One region of the Paraburkholderia sp. 32 genome, then DNA from elsewhere that is predicted to be linked to it. Evidence: riboswitches for the same ligand, from Rfam matches in the RefSeq annotation. Region 1 holds a riboswitch; the other holds the start of a gene.
The links. Region 1 has a riboswitch for glycine ahead of OKW26_RS18460 (FAD-dependent oxidoreductase). Riboswitches for the same ligand answer to the same signal wherever they lie in the genome.
Positions count from the first base shown of each region.

Region 2: linked by a shared signal. The riboswitch ahead of gcvT (glycine cleavage system aminomethyltransferase GcvT) and the one ahead of OKW26_RS18460 (FAD-dependent oxidoreductase) in region 1 are both predicted to bind glycine.

Region 1 is NZ_JBNDKD010000002.1:671,091-678,705, reverse strand. It holds gene OKW26_RS18490 (TetR/AcrR family transcriptional regulator) at 1-103, opposite strand, end outside; gene OKW26_RS18485 (hypothetical protein) at 609-788, shown strand; gene OKW26_RS18480 (AraC family transcriptional regulator) at 881-1,804, shown strand; gene OKW26_RS18475 (porin) at 2,169-3,386, shown strand; gene OKW26_RS18470 (cytochrome P450) at 3,501-4,742, shown strand; gene OKW26_RS18465 (glucose 1-dehydrogenase) at 5,051-5,809, shown strand; glycine riboswitch at 6,010-6,102, shown strand; glycine riboswitch at 6,104-6,208, shown strand; partial or broken gene OKW26_RS18460 (FAD-dependent oxidoreductase) at 6,206-6,448, shown strand; partial or broken gene OKW26_RS18455 (hypothetical protein) at 6,454-6,738, shown strand; one part of gene OKW26_RS18450 (IS3 family transposase) at 6,668-7,615, opposite strand, start outside.
Region 2 is NZ_JBNDKD010000003.1:2,310,783-2,318,397, reverse strand. It holds gene gcvP (aminomethyl-transferring glycine dehydrogenase) at 1-985, opposite strand, end outside; gene gcvH (glycine cleavage system protein GcvH) at 1,054-1,434, opposite strand; gene gcvT (glycine cleavage system aminomethyltransferase GcvT) at 1,494-2,609, opposite strand; glycine riboswitch at 2,690-2,851, opposite strand; glycine riboswitch at 2,873-2,974, opposite strand; gene OKW26_RS33570 (hypothetical protein) at 3,194-3,544, opposite strand; gene OKW26_RS33565 (oxidoreductase) at 3,763-4,812, opposite strand; gene OKW26_RS33560 (UvrD-helicase domain-containing protein) at 5,181-7,271, shown strand; gene OKW26_RS33555 (c-type cytochrome) at 7,392-7,615, opposite strand, start outside.

The sequences.
Region 1 (7,615 bases):
GCGGATCGTGTCCGCCAAGTTCCGCCGAGCTGAGAGAGAGGTCTTTCATCTTTGACACTCGAGGGATGGAATCCGGCTGGCTGCGAGCGGCTGTGCGTTGCACGCTGCTATCGAACAGGGCGGCCGCAGCCGTTCAGTCAGGGTATTGGTCAAGTGTATAACACACGGCCGGTGCTCCAACGAAAAGGTACGAGAAATTCGCGTGAATACAGGGTAAACGCCAGCTTTATCTTTCTTGATAATAGGTCTGGTGACCACTAGTATTTGGTCAACGGACTAAATATCTGCTTTTCGTTCGCGAGTCTAGGTCCTGATCGCGGCAATCGAGCAGTGCGGAGTTTTTGCATGGACAGCGGCAGCACATCATTGCGTTGGCTGGTTGAGAAGTGGCTTCAACCAACCGCGGCGTCACCGGCTCGGGTCGTTCGGGTGAAAACCGGACGGATGCGCTCCACGCGCTGTGTTCGCCTCGAGGTCAGGCGTTCATCGGACGTATTGTCGGTGTTCTTTTTCCGGCATGGCGACGGTTCGTGGTGCGTATTTCCACCTCACGTCGAGCGTCCCGCAATGGCCATACAACAGTATGTCAGTTGATTGGAGGAAGCGTCATGGACGTGATCGAATTGGCGCGAGCATCGGGTTTGCAGGTGGTTCTCGATGGGCGGATAGGGCGCGAGGAGTATCAGATCGTGTGTGGATCAGTCGATGCGTTGCAGCGGTTCGCGGACGCCGTCAGTATGTCGATCGAGATGTCAGTGCGTGTGGCAATGCAAGTCGCGCGGTCATGATGTACTGACGCGGCCGGCTTCACGTGGGCGCTGGTAGGGCGCTAACAGACGATCATAATGAAAAATCAGCAATTATTAATGGGTTGTCCTAAGTGGACCTGCTGACCGATATCGTCAGACTGATGCGCCCTCAATCGGTGTTATGGCGCACGCTCGAAGAGCACGGACGTTGGGGAATGAGCGTTCCTCGGCGAGACGAGCCGGTCTTCTGCCTCGTCGTGACGGGACACTGCTGCTTTGTCCCGCCCAATGGCCCTCCATTGCTAATGAAGCAAGGTGACTACGTGATGTTGAACGCGTCATCTCGCTATAGCCTCGGCAGCGGATTGGATGTTATCCCAGCCGTGACTGCGCTCGCCGCCGACGCCGGGCAAACGGACTATGCCCGATGGAACGACGGCAAGGGTGGCGATGAAGTCAGACTCGTGGGCGGCTATTTCCAGGTCGAACCTGAGCACACTGCGCTCCTTGCGAGTTTGCTGCCGGATCTTCTTTACGTCCGATCCTCGGATGAAGAAGCCGGACGTCTGAGCCGTATCGTCGAATTGATCGGCGAGGAGTCGCTTTGTCAGTTGGCGGGTCGTGAACTGGTCATGGGCCGGCTGGTGGAAATCATGCTGGTGGAGGTGTTGCGTCGTCCGATGTTGCAAATAGAAGGACAACGAACCGGGTGGCTAAGCGGTATGGCCGACCCGCAGATCGCCATGTCGCTGCAAAAAATGCATGCCGACGTTGCGAACCACTGGACGGTGGACATCCTTGCGAAGCAGGTCGGCATGTCACGCGCGGTGTTTGCACGCCGCTTCTCCGAATGCGTGGGCCAGGCCCCCGCTACCTATCTTTCCAATTGGCGCATTGCGCTTGCCAAGGATGCGTTGCTGAACAGCAATCGCTCCGTCAACGATATCGGTCTTTCGATCGGTTATCTGTCCGACAGCGCGTTTAGCACGGCGTTCAGCCGGATCGTCGGATGTTCTCCGGCATCGTTCCGCCGAGAGGGCCGGAAGGTGTCCTGAACGAGCTATTGGTGGATCTGCTCGATCCATCGTTTTTTAGTATTGTCCCTTCTTTTCGACACGCCTTATCTTTTGCACATCATCAGGTCTCGCGAGCACTCCTGATACACAACCAGGAGCGAGCTCGCGGCGCGGTTTATCTACGCGCGCTGCTACACCAATTCAGAATCTTGAGTTTTGTAAAACGAAATTCCTGACAGATTGCAGGTGCAGTTAAAAGCGGGAACGCTATCGGAGTCCTTTCATGCACGCATGGCAGCGATTGACGAGAGACGTCCGAAAGCCTCGGGTTGACGATAAAAATTAAAAATCTTGCGCAATCCGAGAGCTTTACAAATCTATTAAATTATATTTGGAGACAGAAATGAAATGCCCGAAATTGATGCTGATGTCGACTGCTTTACTTTTTACCCAGGCGGCCTCCGCGCAAAGCAGCGTCACGCTTTACGGCGTGATCGACTTTGGTCTGAACTTCGTCAACAATGCGCAGACCATCGAGAATGGCCATAGAACGGGCCGCCAACAATATACGATGAGCAGCAGCATCATGCAGGGTAACCGGTGGGGTCTGCGAGGCGTGGAGGATCTCGGCGGTGGCTATAAGGCCATCTTCGTCCTGGAAAGCGGTTTCGATATCGGGACCGGGAATTTCCAGCAGGGCGGTGACCTGTTCGGCCGGCAGGCTTATGTCGGCATTGCTACTCCATACGGAACGGTTACGCTTGGGCGTCAGTACGATTCAGTCGTGGACTTTATCGGACCGCTAACCGGTGCCGTAGGGAACGGAACGTATTCGTTACATGGCAATGACGTCAACAATTTCGGGAATACCTATCGCGTCAATAACTCGATCAAATTTACGTCGGACACGTACGGCGGTTTCAAGTTTGGCGGACTCTACAGTTTCGGCGGAGTGGCGGGATCGTTTGGAACCAACAGCGTCTTTTCTCTGGGCGGTTCTTATCGATTCAACGGGCTCACGGTCGCCGCGGCGTATCTCCGGGCGCGTGATCCGAACCGGTCGTTTTGGGGCAACAATGCGAATAGTTCGGCGACTGCCAGTAATCTGGGTTCGATATCGGGAGTGCAGGTCAATCCTGTCTACGGCGGCTTCGCCTCCGCATCCGCGTATCAGGTTGCGGGAGCGGCTCTGCAATACGCGTTTTCCCGCGTTATCGTTGGAGCGAACTATTCCAATATCAGCTTTCGCGGGCTGAACGACCCGGCATCGGGGAACCTTGCGGTTATGAACCCCCGTGGCTATACCGGCAACGCTACGTTCAACAGCTATTCTGCCTTTGTGCGCTATAGCCTTACGCCATTCCTGTGGCTCAACGGCTCTTACGACTACCTGACCGGCGGTGCCATCGATGGCAAGGAGGGCGCGAAATACCATCTGATCAACGCCACCGTCGACTACTTCCTGTCGAAGCGCACCGACGTGTACTTCATGGCGAACTATCAGATCGCGTCCGGAACCGATTCGACCGGTCAATCCGCGGTGGCGTCCTATCTGACGATCACGCCTTCCAGCAACTCCCGCCAGGTTGTTCTGCGTGTTGGTATGAGACATCTCTTCTAGCGCGTCACGCCGGATCTGCTGACCGGCAGCACGCGTCGCGGAAATTGCCTGCTTCCAATCTCAAGCAAGACCGGGTTTTGCCAATTGCTCAACTTAAAGAGAGAGTGCCGAAACATGTCGACTCAAGATGCTGAAATCACGTGCCCATTTGCCCGGCAGACATTCCCCTGGCCGCGCGATACGGAAGCACCGTTGAACCCTCCGCCGCAATACGCCGCTTTGCGGGAAAAAGGGCCGATGGCGAAAGTCCAGCTTTGGGACGGCAGTGCCGCATGGATCGTGACCGACATGGAACATTTCCGCGAGGTGCTGACAAATCCCCATTTCAGCGCATCGCCACTTGTCGCGGGTTTTCCGTTCGTGGCGCCGGCGCGCGCTGCTCAGTCGAAGTCGTATCAGACATTCATTACCATGGACCCGCCTGAGCATGGCCATTATCGCCGCATGCTCACCAAGGAATTCATGGCAAAGCGTATGCAGGATTTGCGGCCGTTGGTTCAGCGTTCACTCGACACGCTTCTCGATGCTATGGAGAAGAAAGGCGCGCCAGCCGATTTCATCGCGGACCTCGCATTGCCGCTGCCGTCGCTGGTGATCTCGATCATGCTGGGAGTGCCGTATGAAGATCACGCGAAACTGCAGAAGTGGAGCGCGGATCGGATGAATCTCTCCATTGCTCCGGAAGCTTTGACGCGATCGGCGCAGGAGATGACGGCCTATATCGATCAACTGTTGCGCCAGAAAGAACAAGACCCGGGCGATGGAAGCGATCTGCTGAGCAGATTGGCGGTGGAATGGGTCATCCCGGGAAAGCTGCCGCATTCAGAAGCGGTTCAGATGGCGACGTTGCTGTATTTGGCCGGACACGAGACGACGGCCAACCAGATCGGACTCGGGCTGCTCAGTCTGTTTCAACATCCGCGGCAGAAGGCGGACCTGATCGCGAATCCTTCTCTGGTGCGCGGAGCAGTCGAAGAAATGCTCCGGTTCCATTCCATCACGCATATGAATTCCAACCGTGTTGCGACCGAGGACGTCACGATTGGCGGGCAACTGATTCGTAAGGGAGAGGGTGTTCTCGCACTGCTGCATGCAGCGAATCACGATCCGGTTGCGTTTCCGAGTCCCGAGAGTTTCGATATCCATCGTGAGACCGGCGGACAGTCTCATGTGGCGTTCTCATTTGGAATTCACCAGTGCCTGGGCCAGCCGTTGGCTCGACTTGAACTCCAGGTGGTGTTCGAGACATTGTTCAAACGGTTTCCCAATCTGCAATTGGCGGTTGAATTCGATGCCTTGCCATTCAAGAGCCAATCTTTTGTTTACGGCCTTAGGGAACTACCGGTGAGTTGGTGAGCGTTCCGGTTCGAACGACCGGCCGGTCTCGAACCCGAGCGGAGAACCTGTTTTCGCCCCCTTCGTGGCCGGTGCTGCAAACGTGTAGCGCCGATCACTCATCCACCTTCGACAGATGGAGTCGGTCGTTATGAACTGGAAGTTTGTTGCCGTGACTCATTTGCGCGAGGGCGTGGGTATCTTCGTAGCCTTGCTCGCGGATCTGGTGATGGTGGCCTGACGTTCTGGACAGGTCGGCCGGTCCCGCGACCGGAGAGAAAGGCCGCTCTACATTGCAGCGTGATCTCAACCCATGAAGGAAATGGTAAATGAGCAGGTTATTCGACAGGAAGGTAGCCCTCGTGACCGGTGCGGCATCCGGCATTGGGCGCGCGACGGCCATTGCGTTCGCCAGAGTAGGCGCCGCGGTGGTTGTCGCGGACGCCGATGCGCAACGCGGCGCCGAGGTTGTTCATTACATTACCGAAAGCCTTGGCGAGCAATCGCTTTTCGTCGCCGTGGATGTGACAGATCCAGATTCCGTGGAGCGTATGGTCCGGACGACCGTGAGCCACTATGGCGCGTTGGATTGTGCATTCAACAACGCCGGTGTTTCCGACAAATCGAGCAGCTTGCGGGTGTCGACTCAGGACAACTGGGACCGTGTGATGTCCGTCAATCTGGAAGGCGTTTGGCACTGTATGCGGGCAGAGCTCGACCACATGTTGGCCGCCGGCAAAGGTGCGATCGTCAACAATGCCTCGCGCTCAGGTCTGGTCGGTGTACCGAGTGACGGAATCTACGGCGCGGCCAAGCACGGGGTCATAGGGTTGACGAAGGCCGCGGCGGTCGAGTTTGCGTCTAAACAGATCAGAGTGAACGCGGTGTGTCCGGGTCTTGTTGAAACCGCTTTGACGCAGGCGCGATTCGGCGATGACCTCGTCCCGCGTTCACGGCTTGCGAATCCGCTGGGACGAATGGCTCAACCTGAGGAGATTGCCGAAGCCGTCGTCTGGTTGTGCTCAGACGCGGCTTCCTTCGTGGTTGGCGTCGCGTTGCCGGTGGACGGTGGGGCCACTGCCCGGTGAGATCCACGCCGGCGCAGCGCCTGGTCCCAGGTCACATTATGCTGTCGGAGTGCGGTCGCACCGTCGTAGACACGCATGGTAATGATCGACATCCCTGTTGCCAGATCGAAGCGCCTCTTCAAATCGCAAAGGCTTTCGAAAAACACTTTCAACTAGTACTTGCAGCCAGCAATTTGGACAGGTAACGTCGAATCGTTCTGCAATGCAGCGCCGGAGAGATCGTCAGAAGGTGTGACGACGCCGACGGAGCAACCGCCCCGGAAACTCTCAGGCAAAAGGACCGCGTAGCAGGGACATCTGGCGAGCGGCGTCACGCACGCCCACCGAAGGGGATTTTCCGCGCACGGCCGCACGAGCCCGCGCCGCTGGAGAAGAAACTCTCAGGTACATGGACAGATGGGACATCGACGCCGGTTTCGAAATGAAATCGACACCGGTGATGCTCAATTTACTCTGGACCATGTCATGTCACGAATCGCCATCATTGGCGCCGGCATTACCGGCGTCACGACTGCTCACGCCTTCGCTCAGCGCGGCCACCACGTCACCGTGTTCGAGCGCCATCGTTACGCGGCGATGGAAACCTCGTTCGCCAATGGCGGGCAACTGTCCGTCAGCAATGCGGAAGTCTGGAACAGCGCGGCCATCGCCACAGCAGCATCCGCTACGTGAGCCCGGCGCAGCGCCATGACGGCGACGACCACGTGATCCTCGCGGCGCGTCACGAGGTGTATGTGCAGGCGCGGGAACGCAACCCGGCCCGCTGGTCACGCTGCACGCGAGACTGGACACCAATCGGCGCCGTCACCCTCAATCCGGAGCGCGAGTCAGTCGTCACGATAGCCTCGCACGCCTCACTCATGCAGCCAGAGGCTGTTTATTCGCGCCGATCGACGCCATCTCAACGACTGAGTCACGTTCGGGATTGAGCGTCACGGCACCCACCGGTGTCCAGTTACGCGTGTGACGCGACCAGCGGGTCGGATTGCATGCACGCGCCTTCGCGTACAGTGCATGACGTGCCGCGAGAAGCGCGCGATCGTCGCCGGCATGGCGCTGCGCAGGCGTCACGTAGCGGATGCCGCTATGACGATGCTCGAAGTTGTACCACTGCACGAAACCGGCAGCCCAAATGCGAGCAGCGTTCAGGTCCTCGAAGCCTGTGGCCGGAAACTCCGGCCGATACTTCGCGGTTCGGAAGAGCGCCTCGGCGTAGGCGTTGTCGTCGCTGACACGGGGGCGTGAGTACGACGGCTTGACACCCAGCCAGTGGAGCATCGCCAGCACGGTAGTTGCCTTGAGCGTTGCGCCGTTGTCACCGTGCAGCACCGGTCGGGTCTCAAGGGCGGCAATGCCTTCAGCGAGTGCCGTGCGCCGCACCAGATGCGCTGCATGTTCGGCAGCGTCGCTGTCGTGCACCTCCCAGCCGACAATCTTGCGGCTGTACAGGTCCAGGATCAGGTACAGGTGGAACCATCGACCTGTTACCGTTGCCGGCAAATAGGTCATGTCCCAGCACCAGACCTGGCGCGGTGCGGTCGCGACGTGTGTGGTTGGCGGCCGGGCGCTCGAAGGCGTTCTGGCGCGGCCACGGCGCGTCATCTGCCCATGCTCTCGCAGCACGCGGGCGAAGGTCGATTCGCTGGCGATGTATACGCCTTCGTCGGCCAGCATCGGCACGATACGCGCGGGCGGCATGTCGGCAAAGCGCGGCTCATTGGCTACGCGCAGCACGTTTGCCCGTTCCTCCGGGCTCAGGGTGTGCGCGGGCAGCGGTCGCGTCGCGCCTGGCCTCGCATCGCCCCT
Region 2 (7,615 bases), on a different contig from region 1:
GACGCAGCGCGGGGTTGCCTTGCGCGTCGACGGTTACGCCGACCAGACGTCCCGGCATTTGCCGCTTGAATTCGTCGCGCACCGCGAGGTACGCGGCATGCGGGCCGCCGAAGCCGACCGGCACGCCGAAACGCTGCGTATTGCCGACCGCGACGTCCGCGCCCCATTCGCCCGGCGGCGTAAGCAGCGTCAGCGCGAGCAGGTCGGCGGCGACGACGACATGGCCGCCCGCCGCGTGGATCGCTTCGGTCAGCGCGCGGTAGTCGCGCACGTCGCCGTTCACGCCCGGGTATTGCAGCAGCACGCCGAATGCGTTGGCGTCGGCGGCTTCAGCGGCCGGGCCGACTTTCACTTCGATGCCGACCGGCGTCGCGCGCGTCTTCACGACCTCGATGGTCTGCGGCAGCACGTCGTCGGCAACGAAGAACACGTTCGACTTCGGTTTGCCGACGCGTTGCAGCAGCGTCATCGCTTCGGCGGCGGCGGTCGCTTCGTCGAGCAGCGATGCGTTCGAGATCGCGAGGCCGGTCAGGTCGGTGACCATCTGCTGGAAGTTCAGGAGCGCTTCCAGACGGCCTTGGGAAATTTCAGGCTGGTACGGCGTGTACGCGGTGTACCACGCCGGATTTTCGAGCACGTTGCGCAGGATCACCGTCGGCGTATGGGCGTTGTAATAGCCCTGGCCGATGTAGGAGCGGAACACCTGGTTCTTGTCCGCGAGCTCGCGCAAGGCGGCGAGCGCTTCGGCTTCGCTCTTCGGTTGCGCGAAGGGGCCGAGCGGCAGCGTTTCGGTGCGGCGGATCGTCTTCGGGATGACGGCGTCGATCAATGCCGCGCGCGACGCGAAGCCGAGTGCTTCGAGCATCGCTTGCTGGTCGGCCGTATCCGGGCCGATATGCCGTTCGGCGAAGGCGTCGTGCACTTCGAGCGCGGCGAGCGAGAGAGGAGTGCGGTTCATCAGACGATCCGGGTGTTCGAGCTTCATGGGTGTTCCTGGCGGCGCGGCGCGCCGTTGTGCGAGCGCCGCGCCTGACGGTTAAAACAAAAGGCGACTCAGGCGCCGATCGACTTCGCGTAGGCCTCGGCGTCGAGCAGGCGGTCGAGCGACGCATCGGCGGCCGGCTTGATCTTGAACAGCCAGCTGTCGTACGGCGTGCTGTTGACGGTTTCGGGCGAGTCCGCGACGGTCGTGTTCGCCTCGATGACTTCGCCCGAGACCGGCGCGTAGATATCGGAGGCGGCCTTCACCGATTCGATCACGGCGACGGTGTCGCCCGCGGTCACGGACTTGCCGAGTTCCTGGACTTCGAAGAAGACGATGTCGCCGAGCGCTTCCTGCGCGTGGTCGGTGATGCCGACCGTCAGCGTGCCGTCCGCTTCGGTGCGGACCCATTCGTGCGATTCGGTGTATTTCAGTTCGGCCGGGATGCTCATTGGATGCTCCTGAACGGTATGTTCGGTAGTGTTTGAATGTGGGGGCGCGCGCCGGCCGCTCAGACCGCCAGCACCTTGCCGTTGCGCACGAACGGCAGTTTTACCACGCTTGCGGGACAGGCTTTGTCGCGAATCTGGACGTGCACGGTGTCGCCCGGCTGCACGCCCTTCGGCACGCGCGCAAAGGCGATCGATTCCTGCATGGTCGGCGAGAACGTGCCGCTGGTGATTTCGCCGTCGCCGTGCGGCGTGACGACTTTCTGATGCGCGCGCAGCACGCCCGCGGCCTTGCCGTTTTCCTTCAGCAGGATCAGGCCGACGAACGCGGCGCGCGAGCCGTCGGCTTCGAGGCTGCTCTTGCCGACGAACTCGCGCGGCGAGGCCAGGTCGACGGTCCATGCGAGGCCGGCGTCGAGCGGCGAGACATTGTCGTCCATGTCCTGGCCGTACAGGTTCATGCCGGCTTCGAGGCGCAGCGTATCGCGCGCGCCGAGACCGGCCGGGCGCACGCCGTGGGCCGCGAGCGCCTTCCACAGCGCTTCGACGTGGGTAGCCGGCACGATGATCTCGAAGCCGTCTTCACCGGTATAGCCGGTGCGCGCGACGGTCAGCTCGCCGAACGGCGTGCCGTCGACGCGCGCGGCGTTGAACGGTTTCAGCGTTTCAGTCGCGGCGCGCGCGGCCGGCACGGTTTGCCAGGCCTTTTCGCGTGCGTTCGGGCCTTGCACGGCGACGATCGCCAGATCGCGGCGCGGCGTGATGGTGAGACCGAAGCCGCCCGCGTTGAGCTGGCCGAACCAGGCGATGTCTTTGTCGGCGGTGCCGGCGTTGACGACCACGCGGAAGTGGTCTTCGGCGAAGTAATAGACGATCAGATCGTCGATCACGCCGCCGTTCGGATTCAGCATGCAGGAGTAGAGCGCGCGGCCCGGTGTTTGCAGCTTCGCGACGTTGTTCGCGAGCGCGTATTCGAAGAACGCGCGGACGCGCTCGCCGGTGAAGTCGACCACGCACATGTGGGACACGTCGAACATGCCGGCGTCGGTGCGCACCGCGCGATGTTCCTCGATCTGCGAGCCGTAGTTGACGGGCATGTCCCAGCCGCCGAAGTCGACCATGCGAGCATTGAGCGCGCGGTGAGCGGCGTGGAGCGGGGTGTGTTTGAGTTCGGTCATGGGGCCTCGGGCATCTCGCGAAACAAAAAAGGCCATGCGGCGCACTGCCTCGCGGCCGTGTGCCTGCGAGCGTGGTTCTGCATGACCCCTCTGTCCTCGATACCTGAGAGATTGCGCCGCCGCGACTGGCTCAATGAGCTCGATCCGTCACGGGTGAAACGCGCGCCCCTTCGGTGGGCAGCCTGCCTGCGGTGCACGAGGTGCGACGCGGATGGCTACTGCCGCTCTCCAGAGTGCGAAAAAGCCGCCGGAAGACGGGTTTTTCGACGCGGTCGGTCCTTTTGCCTGAGAGTTTGCGGGTGTGCCCCTTCGGCGGCGCGGCCTGCGATTTTTCGCCTGCCAGCACGCTCTCCCGACGCGTGCGGCGAATTTACGCGACGGGCCGGGGCTTGTCAAATAAAGGCCCGGGAGCGGTGTGGGGCCGGCTGTGGCTGTTCGGGGGCGTCAAAAAGAAAAGCGCGGACCGTGGTGCCCGCGCTTTTCAGTTGCTTCTCCCGGTGCCATCCGTGACCGCACGATGAGCGGTAGTGGGGGCTCACCTGGTGGCTCGTTTGCCGATTCGGTTTGACCACTTGCTCGCTGGCTCACTCGCCGATCGCATGAGCCGCATTGTCCAGTTCCTGATTCAGCACGCGCTGTTCTTCCGCGGACAAACCGCCGCCATGCTGGGCGGCCATGTCATGCGCTTCCTGGCGGATCGTCTCGAGACGGTGATGCAGCGCGGCGCCTTGCGGCGGCGGGTAATAGCCCTGATTCACGCGGTTATCGATACGGTGCGCGAGATTGTCGATGCGGCCCTCGACCTGATGCAGACGCTGGTCCGCGATCTGCTGCGGAGTCGGGCCCGGATGCGGCGCGGGCGGGGGCGTTACCACGCAGGCGGCGACGGAGCCGAGCAGCGCGCATGCAACAAGGGCACGGATGATTCGAGACATGGATTCTCCCGGAGTCGTTGTCGTGTTGGGTTGCTACCTCACTAGCAACGGCTGACGAAGAACGCCCGCTGACTCTGCAGCGGGCGAATTTGTAACGTTATGTTCCTTTCCGGAACGTCAGGAAAGCCCGCGCCGACAGCCTTCGCGGCGCTAAAGGCGGTCCCGTTTTTGGTACACAGCTCGTGGTGTCGCGGTGTCGACGCGCAGCGCGGCGGGGCTCAGCGAATCCGCTCGAACGGCAGTCGCACGCCCTGCTCGGAACTGCGCGCGGCCAGGTCGATGATCGTCATCACGTCGACCGCGTCGCGCGTGCTGATCGGAAATGCGACGCGGTTCTGGATCGCGTCGGCCAACGCAATATAGAAGCCTGCGTACTCGCCGTTGCGGGTCGGCAATTCGCACTCGACTTCCTCGTCGCCTTCGAGCACGCGCAGCATGCCGGGGCTGTTGCCGGCGCCGAAGCCTGCGTCGCCGGGGCGCAGGCCCGCTTTCAGCTGATCTTCCTGGGTGTCGAGGCCGTACTTCACGTAGCTGCCGCGCGTGCCGTGGATAGCAAAGCGCCGTCCCGGCAACGCGGTCAACGCGCTTGCGTGCAGCACGACCTCGAACTCGTCGTAGCCGAGCTGGATGTGCACGTAGTCGGGTGCACTTGCGTCGTCGCGATGGGTGCGCACCGTCGCCGATACGGTCTTCGGCGCGCCGAAGAGGGCGAGCGCCTGGTCGATCAGATGCGGACCGAGATCGAACAGCAGACCGCCGCCGCGCGTCACGTCTTCGCGCCAGCGCTGACGCACGCCCGGCCGGAAGCGGTCGAAATGCGATTCGTACTGCGTGAGGCGACCCAGTTCCACGCGCGCGAGCAGATCGCGCACGGTCAGAAAATCGCCGTCCCAGCGGCGGTTGTGAAAGGGCGCGAACAGCTTGCCGCGCGCGAGCGCGATATTGGCAAGCGTGTGGGCGTCGGCGGCGCTCAGCGTGACAGGCTTGTCGACGACCACGTGCTTGCCGGCTTCGAGGGTGCGGCGCGCGAGGTCGAAGTGGGTGTCGTTGGGCGTCGCGATCACGACGCAGTCGATGTCGTCGAGCGCGAGCAGCGCGTCGAGATCGGCGACGATTTTCGCGTGCGGATAGTCGGCGTGCGCGCGCTCGGATTGCCCGGTCGCAATCGCGGCGACCCTCGCGCGTCCGCAGTGTTCGATCACCGGTGCGTGAAACGTCGCGCCGGCGAAGCCGTAGCCCATCAATCCAATTTTCAGCGATGCGGACATGCGAGTCTTCCTGGAGGAGCGGCGCGCCGCCTTGCCACCGCGGCGGCGGCGCGCAATCTGCTCATTGTGGCATTTGTGGGCTGGACTGGGGGCTGAACATGACGGCCGGCCTTGCGCGCAGCCCGTCGGGGCGTCCGAGCCATCGAGGCATCCAACGAGGGCGTCCATCGCGGTGGCCATCGCGGTGGCCATCGCGGTGGCCATCGCGGTGGCCATCGCAGTGGCCATCGCAGTGGCCATCGCAGTGGCCATGTTAACATCGCACCTCTCGCGAGCACTGCGCCGCGCAGCATGCCCCGGGCCTTCGGCCGGCGCCACCCGCCGGTCCGACCTCAGCGTCCCTCAACCGTATTAGCCATCCACAAACGATGTCCGCAGGCCTGAACCCCGCTCAAAGTGAAGCGGTCCGTTATCTCGACGGTCCCTGTCTCGTGCTCGCCGGCGCCGGCAGCGGCAAGACGCGCGTGATCACGCAGAAAATCGCGCACCTGATCGAAGCGAAGGGCTTCGAGCCACGGCACATCGCCGCCGTCACGTTCACGAACAAGGCCGCGGCGGAGATGCGCGAGCGCGTCGGCAAGCTGCTCGAAGGCAAGACGCTGACCGCACCCGGCAAGGAAGGCCGCAAGGTGCCCGTGAACCAGCTGACGGTGTGTACGTTCCACTCGCTCGGCGTGCAGATTTTGCGTCAGGAGGCGGAGCATGTCGGCCTGAAGCCGCAGTTCTCGATCATGGATTCCGACGACTGTTTCGGCATGATCCAGGAGCAGGTCGGCTCGACGGACAAGGGCTTCATTCGCAAGATCCAGTCGATCATCTCGCTGTGGAAGAATGGCCTGATCATGCCCGAGCAGGCGATCGCGACCGCCTCGACCGAGGACGAGCATCAGGCGGCGATCGTCTATCGCAACTACGTGGCGACGCTGCACGCTTACCAGGCGGTCGATTTCGACGATCTGATCCGCCTGCCCGCCGAACTGTTCGCGAGCAACGAGCAGGTGCGCGACCGCTGGCAGAACAAGCTGCGCTATCTGCTGATCGACGAGTATCAGGACACCAACGCATGCCAGTACGAACTGGTGAAGCTCCTGGCCGGCAAGCGCGCGGCGTTCACGGCGGTCGGCGACGACGATCAGGCGATCTACGGCTGGCGCGGCGCGACCCTCGAAAACCTCGGCCAGCTCGGCAAGGATTTCCCGAACCTGCACCTGATCAAGCTCGAGCAGAATTACCGCTCGACGGTGCGCATCCTGAGCGCCGCGAACAACGTGATCGCGAACAATCCGAAGCTGTTCGAGAAGAAGCTGTGGTCCGAGCACGGCATGGGCGACACGATCACGGTGACGGGCTGCAACGACGAGGAGCACGAGGCGGAGTCCGTCGTGTTTCGGCTGTCCGCGCACAAGTTCGAGCGGCGCGCGAATTTCCGCGACTACGCGATCCTCTATCGCGGCAACTTCCAGGCGCGCATCTTCGAGCAGGTGCTGCGCCGCGAACGGATTCCGTACGTGCTGTCGGGCGGCCAGTCGTTCTTCGATAAGGCCGAGATCAAGGACATCTGCGCGTACCTGCGTCTGATCGCCAACGCGAACGACGATCCCGCGTTCATCCGCGCGATCACGACACCGCGTCGCGGCGTCGGCAATACGACGCTGGAGGCGCTCGGCGCGTTCGCGGGTCAGGCGAAGGTGTCGCTGTTCGAGGCGGTCTACATGGGCGGCATCGAGGCGCGTCTGTCGCCGCGTCAGATCGAGCCGATGCGCGCGTTCTGCGACTTCATGCAGCGCCTGACCGACCGCGCGGAGAAGGACGCGGCGGGCACGCTACTCAATGAGCTGATGGAGGCGATCCACTACGAAGCGTATCTGTACGACGCGTTCGACGAACGCCAGGCGCAGGCGAAGTGGCAGAACGTGCTGGAGTTCATCGAGTGGCTCAAGCGCAAGGGCACGAAGGAAGAGCCGGAGCACGGCAGCGGCAGCGAAGCGACCGGCTACGACACCGCCGACGGCTTCGGCGACACCGGCAAGAACCTGCTCGGGCTGATCCAGACGGTCGCGCTGATGTCGATGCTCGAAGGCCGCGAGGAAGATCCGGATGCGGTGCGGCTGTCGACCGTGCATGCGTCGAAGGGGCTCGAGTATCCGCACGTGTTCCTGGTCGGCGTCGAGGAAGGCATCATGCCGCATCGGGGTGGCGCGGACGACGAGCCGATCGACGACGCGCGCATCGAGGAGGAACGCCGGCTGATGTACGTCGCGATCACGCGCGCGCAGCGCAGCCTGCATCTGAACTGGTGCAAGAAGCGCAAGCGGGCGCGGGAGACGGTCGTCTGCGAGGCGTCGCGCTTCATCAACGAAATGCTGCTCGACGATGCGCCGCCGCCGACACCGGAAGAAGCGCCGATGTCGCCGAAGGACCGGCTCGCGAGCCTGAAGGCGTTGTTGCAGAAGTCGTGAGCGGGCGGGACTGCCAGTGCCCGCCGGTTGCGGTTGCTCGCGATTGCACATAAAAAATCCCTGCATCGCGTTAGCGCATGCAGGGATTTTTCATTTCAGCGACGACCGATGCCGCGTGCTTTACTTCACCGCGCTGACCATATAGTCGACCGCAGCCTTCACGTCCGCATCCGATGCGTTCGAGCCGCCCTTCGGCGGCATCGCGCCCTTGCCGTGCAGCGCGTAGTTATAGACGGTGTCCATCGGGTCCTTCAGGCGCGGCGCCCATGCTTCCTTGTCGCCGAACTTCGGCGCGTTCAGCACGCCGGTCGCGTGACAGGCCTGGCATACCGACTGATACAGCG